Regions from separate parts of the Azospira sp. MPR-E4 genome, predicted to be linked through region 2. Evidence: predicted binding sites of a transcription regulator. Region 2 holds the regulator's gene; the other holds the start of a gene.
The links. Region 2 encodes sigma-54, which starts transcription at its own class of promoters, with help from an activator protein. Its sites were predicted from a motif close to TGGCACGCTTNCTGCTNA; they were not measured.

Region 1 (7,006 bases), on a different contig from region 2:
GATGCCCAGGGTGGTCAGCTGGTCCACGATCTTTTCCGTCTCGTCGCCGTAGCTGGCCCGCAGCCAGAAGGTCTGGGGCGAGGCCTGCTCCCGCAGCTCGTCGGCCCCGGTGTATGGCGCCACCGAGGGCACGCCCCGCTCGTTCACCAGGGGCATCAGGGCCGTGTAGTTGGCGCTGCCGAACATGCCGAGAAAGGCGAAGACGCCCTCCTTGTCCAGCAGCAGCTTGGCGTTCTCCACGCTCTTTTCCACCACGTAGCCGTCGTCCAGGGTCACCAGCTCGATACGGCGGCCGTGGATGCCGCCCTTGCTGTTGATCCACTTGAGATAGGCCTGGGCCCCGTCCCGGTACTCGCTGCCCAGTTCGGCCAGGGGCCCGCTGAGGGGCAGGGACTGGCCCAGCTTGATGACATTGCCCTGCTGGGCATGAAGCGACGTCGCCAGCAGGGCCCCACAAACGAAATAGAGCCCCGTGAGGGCTCGCCGTAGCGCCTTCATCCACAATCTCCTTTGGTGTCTCGATGCCGCCTGGTAGGGGACCGGTATGCTCCGGTTCGGGCCTCGTTCGCTGACGGGCTGGCCACAGTCTAGGAAGGGACGCAGCGGGAGATTGTCATCTGCACGACAATTGGCCCCAGGCCCCGCCGGGCCTGCATCGGCGGCGGGCGGCGGAGGGCCGGCAAGGCCCGGCGGCGATGACCGGAGCATCCGCCGACGCCTATTCCATGGCACCATGGCCGGCCCCCAACCGACCCGAGGAGATCCCATGCCCTACGTCAATATCCAGATCACCGCCGGCGCCAGCCGGGAACAGAAGGCCCGCCTAGTGGCGGAAGTCACCGACAGCCTGGTGCGGGTGCTGGGCAAAAAGCCGGAACACACCCACATCGTGATCCAGGAAATCGCCGAGGAAAACTGGGGCTTTGCCGGCCTGCTCACCGACGACTGGAAGCGGCGCCAGGGCTGAGCCCGAAAAACAAAACCCGCCTGGCGGCGGGTTCGGGCGGGGCGCGGCCCCACGGCGGCGGCCGGTGGCGCAATCGCGCCACGGCCAGGGCCGGGACGGTCTAGACCGTGGTCAGGCCGTTGCCTTCCACCGCCACGATGGCCTTGGCCTGGTTGAAGTCTTCCGCATAGCCGCTGGCGTAGAGGCAGCAGGCCAGCTGGTTGGCCAAAGGCAGGGGCAGGCTGGCCTGGCCGTCCAGCACCTTGCGGATCCACTGGGCGGTGACCTTGGCGTCGCACTCCTCCGGCAGGTTGGGCAGGGCCTTGAGGCTTTCGTGCTCGGCCTCGAACAGCACCTCGCACTGCTCCTCGTGCAGGTACTCGATGCGCGGGCGGCGCTTGGGGTTGGCGAAGGGCTCCCCTTCCGAGGCCCGCAGCAGCAGGGCCCGGCCGCCGCCGTAGGAGAGGATGTCGCGCATCAGGTCCATGTAGGCCGGATGGGTGGCGGCCCCCAGCAGGACGCCGCCGCCCTTGAAGGGGTCGAGCATCTTCACCAGGCTGTGGGCGCTGTTGCGCAGGCCCAGGCGGCTGCGCAGGGAGAGCAGGTTGTGCAGCCCCGGGCTGAGCACGTTGAGGGGCACGAAGGCCACGCCGTAGCCGTCCATGGCCTGCTGCACGGCGCTGTGGCTGGCGCAGGGCATCAGGCCCAATTCGCGAAAGACGTGGGCCGAAGTGACCCGGCCATAGCCTTCGAGCAGGCCGTGCACCAGCACCGGCACGCCGAAGCGCTGCAGCAGCAGGGCCAGCAGGGGCGTCAGGTTGGCCCCCTTGCGGGCGCCGTTGTAGCTGGGAATGACCACCGGCCGGATGCGCCCGGGGGGCGGCCGCAGGGCATGCACCCGCTCGCTGGCGGCGGCCAGGAAGCCGATCATTTCCTCGGCGCTCTCGCCCTTGACCCGCAGGGCGATGGTGATGGCCCCCAGTTCCAGTTCGGGCACACCGCCGTCGAGCATGGCGCCGTAGAGCAGCTGGGCCTCCTCCTGGGTCAGGTCCTTGGGGCCTTCGGCCCCGCGGCCGAGTTCCTTGATGAAGTGGGCGTAATTCATGGGCGTCTCCCCGGTTTTCCTTGTCTTTCCCTCAGGCAGCCTGGGGGGATGTCTTGGCAACGATGATTTTCTTCACTTCGGGCAGGCAGCCGCCGCAGAAGGTTCCGCATTTTAGCTCGTTCTGCAGGCCGTCCAGGTCCAGGCCCCTGGCGATGCCGGCCTCGATCTGGGCCTGGGTGATGTCGGCGCACTTGCACACCACCGGGCTGGCGCGCAGCAGCTTGGCCGGCGGCGTGCTGATGGGGGCCACCGCCCAGCGCAGCAGGTCCGGGTCCAGCACGTCGTCGGAGATGGCGTCCTTGAGCCAGGCCAGGGCCTGGGTCTCGCCGGCCAGGCGCACCCCGAGCAGGTGGCCGTCCCGGGCCAGGGCCCGCTTGCCGATGTGGCGGCGGCGGTCGGCGTAGACGATGGCGCCCTCCTCCCGCTCCAGGTCGAAGAGGGCGTCGATCTCCCGGATCTGGGCCTCGTCCAGGGGCGCCTCTGCCGCGGCGCGGAACACCACCAGGGGCTGGCCGCGGCCATAGAGGCCGACGCTGGCGTAGGGGAAGCGGGGCAACAGGCGGCGCGCCCTTTGCAGCAGGGCCAGGCTGGAGGCCAGGGCGTCGGGCCCCTCTCCGGCCCGCACCACGGCCAGGGGCCAGGGCAGGTCGGCCTTTTCCACCTGCACCGGGGCGTGCTTCAGCTCGGGCTGCAGGGAAATGGGATCGCAGGCCGGGCCGGTGAAGGCGTTGACGCCGGCGCCGTGCATGAACCGGCTGCCCCAGTGCATGGGCAGCCAGGCCCGGCCCTGCTTCAGGCCGGCCACGGCGGCCACCCGCAGCACCAGGCTGTCGCGGCCGTTGCTGACCCGGGCCAGGTCGCCGTCCTCCAGACCCCGGTGGCGCAGGTCGCAGGGATGCATGGCCAGCACCGCCTCCTCGGCGCCGTGGAACAGGCGCGGTACGGTGCCGGTACGGCTCATGCCGTGCCACTGGTCCCGCAGGCGGCCGGAGAGAAGGCTGATGGGCTGATCCACATCGGTGGGCTCGGCCACCTCCTGGTGCTGCACCGGGACGAAGCGGGCGCGGCCGGAAGGCGTGGGGAAGCGGCCGTCGGCGTAAAGCCGGGGCAGGCCGGCCTCGGCCCCTTCGGGGAAGGGCCACAGCTGGGGCCCGCGCTGCTCCAGGAGGCCGTAGGAGAGGCCGGTGATGTCCAGGTCCCGGCCCCGGGTGCTGTCCCGGTGCTCGTTGAAGATGGCTTCGGGACGGCGGTAGGGGAACAGGCGGCGGGCCTCTTCGCCCCGGCCCAGCTCGTCCCCCAGGCGGTGGGCGAAATCGACGGCGATGGCCCAGTCGGCCCGGGCCTCGCCGGCCGGCGCCACGGCAGCCCGCACCCGGGAGATGCGGCGCTCCGAATTGGTCACCGTGCCCTCCTTCTCGCCCCAGCTGGCGGCGGGCAGCAGCAGGTCGGCGTAGGCGGCGGTGTCGGTGTCGCCGTAGGCTTCCTGCAGCACCACGAATTCCGCCGTCTCCAGGGCAGCCCGCACCCGGGCCTGGTCCGGCAGGGAATGGGCCGGGTTGGTGCAGGCGATCCACAGGGCCTTGACCTCGCCCCGGCCCACGGCCTCGAACAGCTGCACGGCGGTGAGGCCGGGCTTGGCCGGCACCTCGGGCACGCCCCAGAAGCGGGCCACTTCGGCCCGGTGCTCGGCGTTGCCCAGATCCCGGTGGGCTGAGAGCAGGTTGGCCATGCCCCCCACTTCCCGGCCGCCCATGGCGTTGGGCTGGCCGGTGAGGGAGAAGGGGCCGGCGCCGGGCCGGCCGATGTGGCCGGTGGCCAGGTGCAGGTGGATCAGGGCGGCGTTGTTGTGGCTGCCGTGGCGGGACTGGTTGAGGCCCTGGCACCAGAGGGACAGGCTGGCCTTGGAGAGGCCGAACCAGCGCGCCGCCTGGACGATGTCCTCGGCTGGGATGCCGCAGATCTGGGCCGCCGCGGCGGGGCTGTAGTCCGCCGCAATCGCCTCCAGGGCGGCAAAGCCTTCGGTGTGGGCGGCGATGTAGTCCCGGTCCACCAGGTTCTCGGCCAGCAGCACGTGCAGCATGGCGTTGTAGAGGGCGATGTCGGTGCCGGGCTTCAGGGCCAGGTGCAGGTCGGCGATGGCGGCCGTCTCGCTGCGGCGGGGGTCGGCGACGATGATCTTGAGTTCGGGATTGGCTGCCCGGGCATCCTCGATGCGGCGGAAGACGATGGGATGGGCGGCGGCCGGATTGGCGCCGGTGATGAACAGGCACTGGGCCAGGCCGATGTCCTCGTAGCAATTGGGCGGCGCGTCCACGCCCAGGGTCAGCTTGTAGCCGGAGGCGGCGGAGGACATGCAGAGGCGGGAGTTGGTGTCGATGTTGTTGCTGCCGATGAAGCCCTTCACCAGCTTGTTGAAGACGTAGTAGTCCTCGGTCAGCAGCTGGCCGGAGACGTAGAAGGCCACCGCCTCCGGTCCGTGCTCGGCGATGACGGCGGCGAAACGGCGGGCCGCCACGGCCATGGCCTGCTCCCAGCTCACCCGCTGGCGCGGCTGGTCGCGGCGGGTGCGCACTTCCGGATAGAGGGCCCGGTTGGCCTGAAGGGTGCCGGGGGCGGCGGTGAGGTGCAGGGTCGCCCCCTTGGCGCAGAGGCGCCCCTGGTTGGCCGGGTGCTCCGGGTCGCCGCGCACGTCGGTGATGCGGCCGTCGCGGCTGTCGATGAGGACGCCGCAGCCGGTGCCGCAGTAGCAGCAGGTGGAAGGGGTGACACTGGGGGGGAAGTGGCTTTCATTTGGCATGGTCTGGGCTCCTGCCCCAACACAGCAACAGCCATGCCACCATTAATAATCAATGGGTTACTAATAAACAACAGCGAATCCGCCAGGCGAACGGCTGGATTTCGGCCCCAGCTTGGCGCATCCCGCGCCAGCTTGGTGCGCCAAAGAAAAACCGCCTCGGCTTGGGGCGCGAGGCGGTTTCCGGTGGAGCGGCGGGGAGTACCCGGGAGGGAAAGCCCCCGCTCACTTCACCCGCTGCAGGTGGGGACGGCCGCTGGGCGGTGCAGCCGGCGGCTCCGGCGGGGTCTCGTCGCCGACATCCGCCACCACTTCGCCCTCGCCTTCCACTTCTTCATCCACCTCGAAGGCCATGCCGGCCCCGTTTTCACGGGCGTAGATGGCCACCACATTGCCCACCGGCACCGACAGATCCCGGGCCACACCGCCAAAACGGGCGGCAAAGCTGATCAGCTCGTTGCTCATGTTGAGGTGGGAAGTGGCGTCGCCGCTGATGTTGAGGACGATCTGGCCGTCCCGCACGTACTCGCGGGGCACCAGGGTCCGGTCATCCACGGCCACTGCGATGTAGGGGGTAAAGCCGTTGTCCACGCACCATTCGTAAATGGCGCGGATCAGGTAGGGCTTGGTGGAGGGCAGTTGCATGACAGTCTTCCGCTGAATGGCGCCGACCGGTCCGGCCGACGCACCGGCACCGCAGGCGCCGGCCTGGAGAAAAGACGGGGACACCGTGGCGGCGCCCCCGTCAGTTCGTTACTTGCGCATCACCTTTTCGGAAGGCGTCAGGGCATCGATGAAGCCCTGGCGGCTGAAGATGCGCTCGGCGTACTTCATCAGCGGCGCGGCGGTCTTCGGCAGGTCGATGCCGTAGTGGTCCAGGCGCCACAGCAGGGGGGCGATGGCCACGTCGAGCATGGAGAACTCGTCGCCCAGCATGAACTTCTGCTTGGCGAACATGGGAGCCAGCTCGGTCAGGCGGTTGCGGATTTCGGTCCGCGCCTTGTCGGCGGTCTTGGCGTTCTTTTCCAGGGGCTCGATGTAGGCAAAGATTTCCCGTTCCATGGTGGACAGCAGCTGGCGCGCCCGGGCCCGCATGATGGGGTCGGCCGGCATGAGCTGGGGATGGGGGAAACGCTCATCGATGTATTCGTTGATGATGTTGGGTTCGTACAGGATCAACTCGCGCTCGACCAGCACCGGCACCCGGTTGTACGGGTTGATGACGGCAATGTCTTCGGGCTTGTTGAAGAGGTCCACATCGATCACCTGGAAGTCCATGCCCTTTTCGAACAGGACGATGCGGCAGCGGTGGCTGAAGGGATCGGTGGTGCCGGAGTAGAGGTTCATCATGACTCGTTACCTCAAAAAGGAATCGGCACCGCCGCCGGGAAAAGCCCCGATCGGCGATGCCGTAGCCTGAATGTCAGGCGGATTAGTGCACGTCTTTCCAGTACTCGCGCTTGAGAGCGTAAGCAACGACGAAGAGCACGCCGAGGAACAGCAGGACGGCAATGCCCAGCTGCTTGCGCAGACCGGAAACGGGTTCACCGATGTACACCAGGAAACCGACCAGGTCAGCGATTTGCTTGTCGTACTCGGCGGCGGACAGCTTGCCGGGCACGGCCAGTTCCAGCTTGTGGGTCTCGTGGTTCAGCACTTGCTGACCCTGCAGTTCCCACAGGATGTGCGGCATGCCGACGTTCTCGAACACCACGTTGTTCCAGCCGGTGGGACGCTTGTCGTCACGGTAGAAGGAACGCAGGTAGGTGTAGAGCCAGTCGGCGCCGGGACCGGCTTCGGAAGCGCGGGCACGGGCGATCAGGGTCAGGTCGGGCGGGGTGGCGCCGAACCATTGCTTGGCTTCGTCCGGACGGATGGCGACGCGCATGGGTTCGCCCACCTTGTCGGCGGTGAACAGCAGGCTGTCCTTGATCTGCTGCTCGGTCAGACCGATGCCGGTCAGCCGGTTGTAGCGCATGAAGGAGGCGCCGTGGCAGTTCAGGCAGTAGTTCACGAACAGCTTGGCGCCGTTTTGCAGGGCCGCGTTGTCGCCGGAAACGTCCGGAGCCTTGTCCAGATGCACGGCGGCGCCGCTGGCCAGCGCCATCAGGGGCGCGAAGAGCAATGCAGTAAGCAGTTTTTTCATGTCGCTCTCGTCCTT
Region 2 (7,006 bases):
GCTGGGTGGCGCCGCTGACGAAGGAGAAACGCCGCTCCTCCGCCTCCAGGGTCCAGATGACGTCGTCGAGGGAATCCAGCACCTGTTCCAGGCGCTCCTCCGCCCGGTTGCGGTCCTCCTCGGCGCTGCGGCGCTGCCGGTTGGCGGCGGCCAGGGCCAGGGTCACGGCGGTGAGGGAGGCGATCAGCACCTGCAGCTTCACCTGCACCAGCTGGGGCTCGATATTGGCGAAGGGGCCGGTGCCCAGGGCGGCGAAGACGGCGGCCGTCAGGGCCGTGGTGGCCAGGGCCAGGGTCACCAGGCGCAACTCGCAGCTGAAGGCGATCCAGATCAGGGTCAGCAGGAGCAGCAGGCCGGCGTAGGCAAAGGATTCGGGGGCCCGCTCGGAGAAGAACCACAGGCTGCTGAGGGCGGCGGCGACCACCGCCGCCACCGCCAGATGGCGCCAGCGGCCCTGGTCCAGGCCTTCCCGGGGCTGCAGCCAGGCCAGCAGCAGGGGGGCCAGCAGCTGGGTGCCGGCCAGGTCGCCCACCCACCAGCCGCGCCAGGCGGGCAGCAGCTGGGCCGGCTCCAGGCTGCCGCCCAGGCTCAGGGCACCGACGCCCAGGCTGGCGCTGATGGCGCCGCCCAGCACGGGGGCGCTGAAACACAGGTGCAGCACGTCCTGGGGGCGGCCCAGGCGCGGATCGAACTGCAGGGGACCCCGCAGCAGACGGTAGCCGGCCCAGGCGCCGAGGGCGTTGCCGGCGCCCATGAGCAGGCCGGTGAGGGGAGCAAAGCCGCTGATGAGGGCGCTGCCCAGGGTGGCCAGCAGCACTGCCGGCCACAGCCGGCCGCCGCCCAGGACGAGGGCGGCCAGGGCAATGCCGGCGGGGGGCCAGAAGGGCACGAAGAGGCCGTGGCCGGCAGTGCCGATGGCCATGGTCAGCTGGGCCACCGCCAGATAGGCGGCAAACACCAGCAGCAGCCCCGGGAGCAGGGGCAGGCGGGCAGCGGGGAGGGGAGCGGCGGCCGGGGGCGCCAATAATCGCTTTAGCATAATTTGCGCCATTTTCCCTGCTTTGCCGCGGTGTTCCAAGGCCTTTGATGCTGGGGATAACACGTAGTCCGGGTAACTTGGCGTAGGCCGGAGGGTTTGTGCCATAATCAGCCGCTTGATTTTGGGGAATTCAGTCATGGACGACAACAAGGCCAAAGCACTAACCGCCGCACTGGCGCAGATCGAAAAGCAGTTCGGCAAGGGCGCCATCATGAAGATGGGCGAGACCGAAGTGGACAAGGGTGTGGACGTGGTGTCCACCGGCTCCCTGGGCCTGGACGTGGCCCTCGGCGTGGGCGGCCTGCCCCGGGGCCGGGTGGTGGAAATCTACGGTCCGGAATCCTCCGGCAAGACCACCCTGACCCTGCAGGTCGTGGCCGAGATGCAGAAGCTGGGCGGCACCGCCGCCTTTATCGACGCGGAACACGCCCTCGATCCCCAGTACGCCCAGAAGCTGGGCGTGAACATCGGCGAGCTGCTCATCTCCCAGCCGGACAACGGCGAACAGGCCCTGGAAATCGCCGACATGCTGGTGCGTTCCGGCGGTGTGGACGTGATCGTGGTGGACTCCGTGGCCGCCCTCACCCCCAAGGCCGAAATCGAAGGCGAGATGGGCGATTCCATGATGGGCCTGCACGCCCGCCTGATGAGCCAGGCCCTGCGCAAGCTCACCGCCAACATCAAGAAGACCAATACCCTGGTCATCTTCATCAACCAGATCCGCATGAAGATCGGGGTGATGTTCGGTTCCCCGGAAACCACCACCGGCGGCAACGCGCTCAAGTTCTACGCCTCCGTGCGCCTGGATATCCGCCGTATCGGCGGCATCAAGAAGGGTGACGAGGTGATCGGCAACGAAACCCGCGTCAAGGTGGTGAAGAACAAGGTCTCCCCGCCCTTCCGCGAAGCCCTGTTCGACATCCTCTACGGCGAAGGCATCTCCCGCGAGGGCGAGATCATCGAACTGGGGGTGGCCAACAAGCTGATCGAGAAGTCCGGCGCCTGGTACTCCTACAAGGGCGAGAAAATCGGCCAGGGCAAGGACAACTCCCGGGAATTCCTCAAGGCCAACCCGGCCATTGCCCAGGAAATTGAAGGCAAGATCCGGGAAGCCCTGGGCGTGGCCAATCCCGCCCCGGCGGCCGCTGCCGGGGAATGACCCCGAGCCTGCGCCAGCGGGCCCTGGGGCTGCTGGCGCGGCGGGAGTACAGCCGGGCCGAACTGGCCCGCAAGCTGGCGCCCCACGCAGAATCCGAGGCTGAGCTGGAGACCCTGCTGGACGACCTGGCGGCCCGCCGCCAGCTTTCCGATGCCCGCTATGCCAGTGAAAGGGTCGCCATCCGCGCCCGCCGCTACGGCGATGCCCGGCTGGCCCAGGAGCTGCGGCAGAAGGGCGTGGCCGAGGAAACCGTCGCCGCGGCCCTGGCCCAGGGCGGCAGCGAGCTGGAACGGGCGCGCCAGGTGTGGCAGAAGAAATTCGCCGCCCTGCCCGCCGATCTGGCCGAGCGGGCCAAACAGACCCGCTTCCTCCTCAGCCGCGGCTTTGCCGCCGCCACCGTCCGCCAGGTGCTGCAGGGCGGCTGGGACGACGAGTCCGGCAGCGACTGGTAGAACCCCCGGGCGACACCTCTGGCACAATGCCTTTACGCCCCCGCATTCATAGAATCCGATAGCCCATGTCCGAGCAGAACCCCGACCTCATCGCCAAGCTTTCCGCCAACAACCTGAAAAAGCGCTACAAGTCCCGCACCGTGGTGCATGACGTGTCCTTCGAGGTGGGCAGCGGTGAGGTGGTGGGCCTGCTGGGCCCCAACGGTGCCGGCAAGACCACCTGTTTCTACATGATCGTCGGCCTGGTGCCCTCCGACGGCGGCTCCATCCAGCTGCAGAATCAGGAAGTGACCCACTTCCCCATCCACAAGCGGGCCCATCTGGGCATTTCCTACCTGCCCCAGGAGGCTTCCGTCTTCCGCAAGCTCAACGTGGAGGAGAACATCCGCGCCGTGCTGGAACTGCAGAAGCTGCCCAAGCACGAGATCGACCTGCGCCTGGAGGAACTGCTGGAAGAGCTGCACATCGGCCACATTCGCGCTTCCAATGCCGCCGCCCTGTCCGGTGGCGAGCGCCGCCGGGTGGAAATCGCCCGGGCCCTGGCCACCTCTCCCCGTTTCATCCTGCTGGATGAGCCCTTCGCCGGCGTGGACCCCATCGCCGTGCTGGAAATCCAGAAGATCATCCGTTTCCTCAAGGACCGCAGCATCGGCGTGCTCATCACCGACCACAACGTGCGTGAGACCCTGGGCATCTGCGACCGGGCCTACATCATCAATGAGGGCCGGGTGCTGGCGTCTGGCCGCCCGGATGAGATCGTTTATAATGAAGACGTCCGAAAAGTATATCTGGGCGAGAGCTTCCGTCTCTGACGAGCCCAGTCTCCGAGTCTTTCCCTCAACCCGCTCATTGCCGCCGGCCCCTTCGGCCCCGGGTCCATGAAACCAACCCTCCAACTCAAACTCTCGCAGCACCTGGCCCTGACGCCACAGCTGCAGCAGTCCATCCGGCTGCTGCAGCTGTCGACGCTCGAGCTGGAGCAGGAGTTGGAGAAGTATCTGCTGGAAAACCCCCTGCTGGAGCGCGAGGACGAGAACTACGAGCCCTCCTACAGCGGGAGCGAAGGCGAATACGCCGGCAGTACGGCCGAGGCCGCTGCCGAAGGCCCGCGGGAAGGCGATAGCGGCGAATCCGGTGAAGGCGCCGACAGTCACGGCCCCGAAGAAGTCCGGGACGACAGCCGGGACAGCCTGGGCGAGGGCGAGGACTGGTTTGCCGAAGGCAGCTACCCTTCCGCCTCCCGCGACGAGGACGAGGATTCCGACTTCCAGGAAGTGCAGGCCGCCAACACCTCCCTGCGCGACCACCTCAACTGGCAGCTGGGCCTGATGCAGCTCTCCGAGCGGGACCGGCAGCTGGTCAGCTTCCTGATCGAGGCTCTGGACGAGGACGGCTACCTGACCCAGCCCCTGGAGGAGCTGCAGGAAGCCCTGCCGGAAGAGCTGGAAATCGACCTGGACGACCTGCAGATCGCCCTGCGCCACCTGCAGCACCTGGACCCGACCGGTGTCGGCGCCCGCACTCCGGGCGAATGCCTGGCCCTGCAGCTGGAAGCCCTGCCGGCCGACGAGGTGCGGGACCAGGCCCTGAAGCTGGTGCGCCATCATCTGGAACTGCTGGCCGGCCGGGACTTCACCAAGCTGAAGAAGCTGCTGGGCTGCGACGACGAGCGCCTGCGCGCCGTCACCAACCTGGTGAAGAGCCTCAACCCCCGGCCCGGCGCCCAGTACGCGCCCCTGGATGCCCGCTACATCACCCCGGACGTGGTGGTGAAGAAGGTGCGCAACCAGTGGACCGCCAGCATCAATCCGGACGCCTACCCGCGCCTGCGCATCAACCGGCTCTACGCCGAGATCCTCTCCAAGCAGCGCGGCTCCAGCCTCTCCGGCCAGCTGCAGGAGGCCCGCTGGCTGATCAAGAACGTGCAGCAGCGTTTCGACACCATCCTGCGCGTGTCCCAGGCCATCCTGGACCGCCAGCGCCAGTTCTTCGAACACGGCGAGGTGGCCATGCGTCCCCTGGTACTGCGGGAAATCGCCGAAACCCTGGGCCTGCACGAATCCACCGTTTCCCGGGTGACCACCCAGAAGTACATGGCCACCCCCCGGGGCATTTTCGAACTCAAGTATTTCTTCGGCAGCCACGTGGCCACGGATACGGGGGGCGCCTGTTCGGCCACCGCCATCCGGGCCCTGATCAAGCAGCTGGTGGCGGCCGAAGACCCCAAAAAACCCCTTTCGGACAGTCAAATATCCGAAATTCTTGGCCAACAAGGCATTGTTGTGGCGCGTCGAACCATTGCAAAATACAGAGAAGCGCTCAACATTTCGCCGGCCAACCTACGCAAGTCCATCTAAAAAAGGAGCGAGCCATGAACCTGCACATCACCGGACATCACCTGGAAGTCACCCCGGCGATCCGCGACTACGTCACTGCCAAGCTGGAGCGGGTTACGCGTCACTTCGACAGCGTCATCGACGTCAACGTCATCCTCACCGTGGAAAAGCTGAAGCAGAAGGCTGAAGTCACCGTGCGCGTGCCCGGCAAGGACATCCACGTGGATGCCGAGGATGCCGACCTGTATGCCGCCGTGGACACCCTGATCGACAAGCTGGACCGCCAGGTGCAGAAGTACAAGCAGAAGGCCCAGGATCACCACCGCGACACCATCAAGAATCACATCGAAGAGTGATCTGATTCCCTCTCCGGGACTGGGATGAAAGGCATAGGCGGCGGGGTCGTTTTCCGTTATGATCCCGCCACTTTTCGCCAGGTATCCTGCCTGAATCCCAGTCTCCAACCGGCCCTGCCGCCGCCATCCCGCTGTTCGGGGAAGGTTCCCGCCCCATGGATCTGATCGCCAAACTCCTCCCTCCCGCCCACATCCTGCTGGACCTCGAAGCCAGCAGCAAGAAGCGGGCATTCGAGCAGGCCGGACTGCTGTTCGAGAACAACCTGGGCATCGCCCGGGCCACGGTTTTCGACAGCCTCTTCGCCCGGGAAAAACTCGGTTCCACCGGCCTGGGCCAGGGGGTTGCCATTCCCCACGGCCGCATCAAGGGGCTCAAGGAAGCCGCCGGCGCCTTCATGCGCCTGTCCGCCCCGGTGCCTTTCGATTCCCCCGATGGCAAGCCCGTCGGCCTGATGTTCGTGCTGCTGGTGCCGGAACAGGCCACCGAGCAGCATCTGCAGATTCTTTCCGAGCTGGCCCAGCGTTTCTCCGACCGGGCCTTCCGCGAGGCCCTGGGCGCCTGCGACAACACCGACGACGCCCACCGCCTGTTCACCGACTGGGGGAACCATGCGGCAAATCTCCATCAGCCAGCTGTTTGAGGACCACCAGGACAAGCTGTCCCTGACCTGGGTCGCGGCCCAGGGTGCCGAACGCTCCATCGAGATCCGGGAGCGGGGCAACTACGGCGCCGACGTGGTCGGCCACCTCAACCTGATCCACCCGGAACGCCTGCAGGTCATCGGCGCCGCCGAGTACCAGTGGCTGAGCCGCGTCAATCCTGAGCGCCTCAAGGCGCAGATGAACGAAATTTTCGCCGCCCAGCCCCCTGCCGTCATCGTCGCCGAGGGCCTGGAAGTGCTGCCGGCCGTGCTGGAGGGCTGCGAGAGCACCGGCACGCCCCTGTTCACCACCGCCAAACCCTGCTCGGCCGTGATCGACCTGCTGCGCATCTACCTCTCCCGCCGCCTGGCGGACACGGTGTCGGTGCATGGCGTCTTCATGGACGTGCTGGGCATGGGCGTCCTCATCACCGGCGATTCCGGCGTCGGCAAGTCCGAACTGGCCCTGGAACTGATTTCCCGGGGCCACGGTCTGGTCGCCGACGACGTGGTGGAACTGGCCCGCATCGCTCCCGCCACCATCGAGGGCCGTTGCCCTGGCATGCTGCGGGACTTCCTCGAAGTGCGGGGCCTGGGCCTGCTCAATATCCGCACCATCTTCGGCGAGACCGCCTCCCGGCGGAAAATGAAGCTAAAGCTGATCGTGCACCTGCAAAAGCCGGTGGCCGGGGTGGATGCGCCGCGCCTGCCCCTGGATGCCCAGACCCAGGAGATCCTCGGCGTGGCCGTGCGCAAGGTGGTCATTCCGGTGGCTGCCGGGCGCAACCTGGCGGTGCTGCTGGAGGCGGCGGTGCGCAACAGCATCCTGCAGCTGCGCGGCATCGACAACATGCAGGAATTCATCACCCGGCAGCAGAAGCTGCTGCTTGACGACGATATTTGACGAACGCATAGTGGTAAGCCCTGCCTGACCACTGACGGAGACACCATGAAAAAGATGCTGCTAGCCCTGTTTTCCCTGGCCTGTATCGGCCTGGCTCCCGTTGCCGGCGCCGCCGACGC

Region 1: a site for sigma-54 is predicted at 4,870-4,887, ahead of AC1RTA_RS08775 (nitrate reductase). Genes of this name have one in related genera too.

Annotation. Positions count from the first base shown of each region.
Region 1 is NZ_JBXAST010000022.1:37,928-44,933, forward strand. It holds gene AC1RTA_RS08760 (ABC transporter substrate-binding protein) at 1-498, opposite strand, end outside; gene AC1RTA_RS08765 (tautomerase family protein) at 734-967, shown strand; gene ybiB (DNA-binding protein YbiB) at 1,068-2,051, opposite strand; gene AC1RTA_RS08775 (nitrate reductase) at 2,083-4,848, opposite strand; gene AC1RTA_RS08780 (ClpXP protease specificity-enhancing factor) at 5,071-5,490, opposite strand; gene AC1RTA_RS08785 (glutathione S-transferase N-terminal domain-containing protein) at 5,599-6,195, opposite strand; gene AC1RTA_RS08790 (cytochrome c1) at 6,278-6,991, opposite strand; gene AC1RTA_RS08795 (cytochrome b) at 7,005-7,006, opposite strand, start outside.
Region 2 is NZ_JBXAST010000016.1:18,382-25,387, forward strand. It holds gene AC1RTA_RS07120 (PAS domain S-box protein) at 1-1,039, opposite strand, end outside; gene recA (recombinase RecA) at 1,176-2,198, shown strand; gene recX (recombination regulator RecX) at 2,195-2,650, shown strand; gene lptB (LPS export ABC transporter ATP-binding protein) at 2,716-3,462, shown strand; gene AC1RTA_RS07140 (RNA polymerase factor sigma-54) at 3,529-5,007, shown strand; gene hpf (ribosome hibernation-promoting factor, HPF/YfiA family) at 5,022-5,342, shown strand; gene ptsN (PTS IIA-like nitrogen regulatory protein PtsN) at 5,498-5,983, shown strand; gene hprK (HPr(Ser) kinase/phosphatase) at 5,952-6,887, shown strand; gene AC1RTA_RS07160 (PsiF family protein) at 6,933-7,006, shown strand, end outside.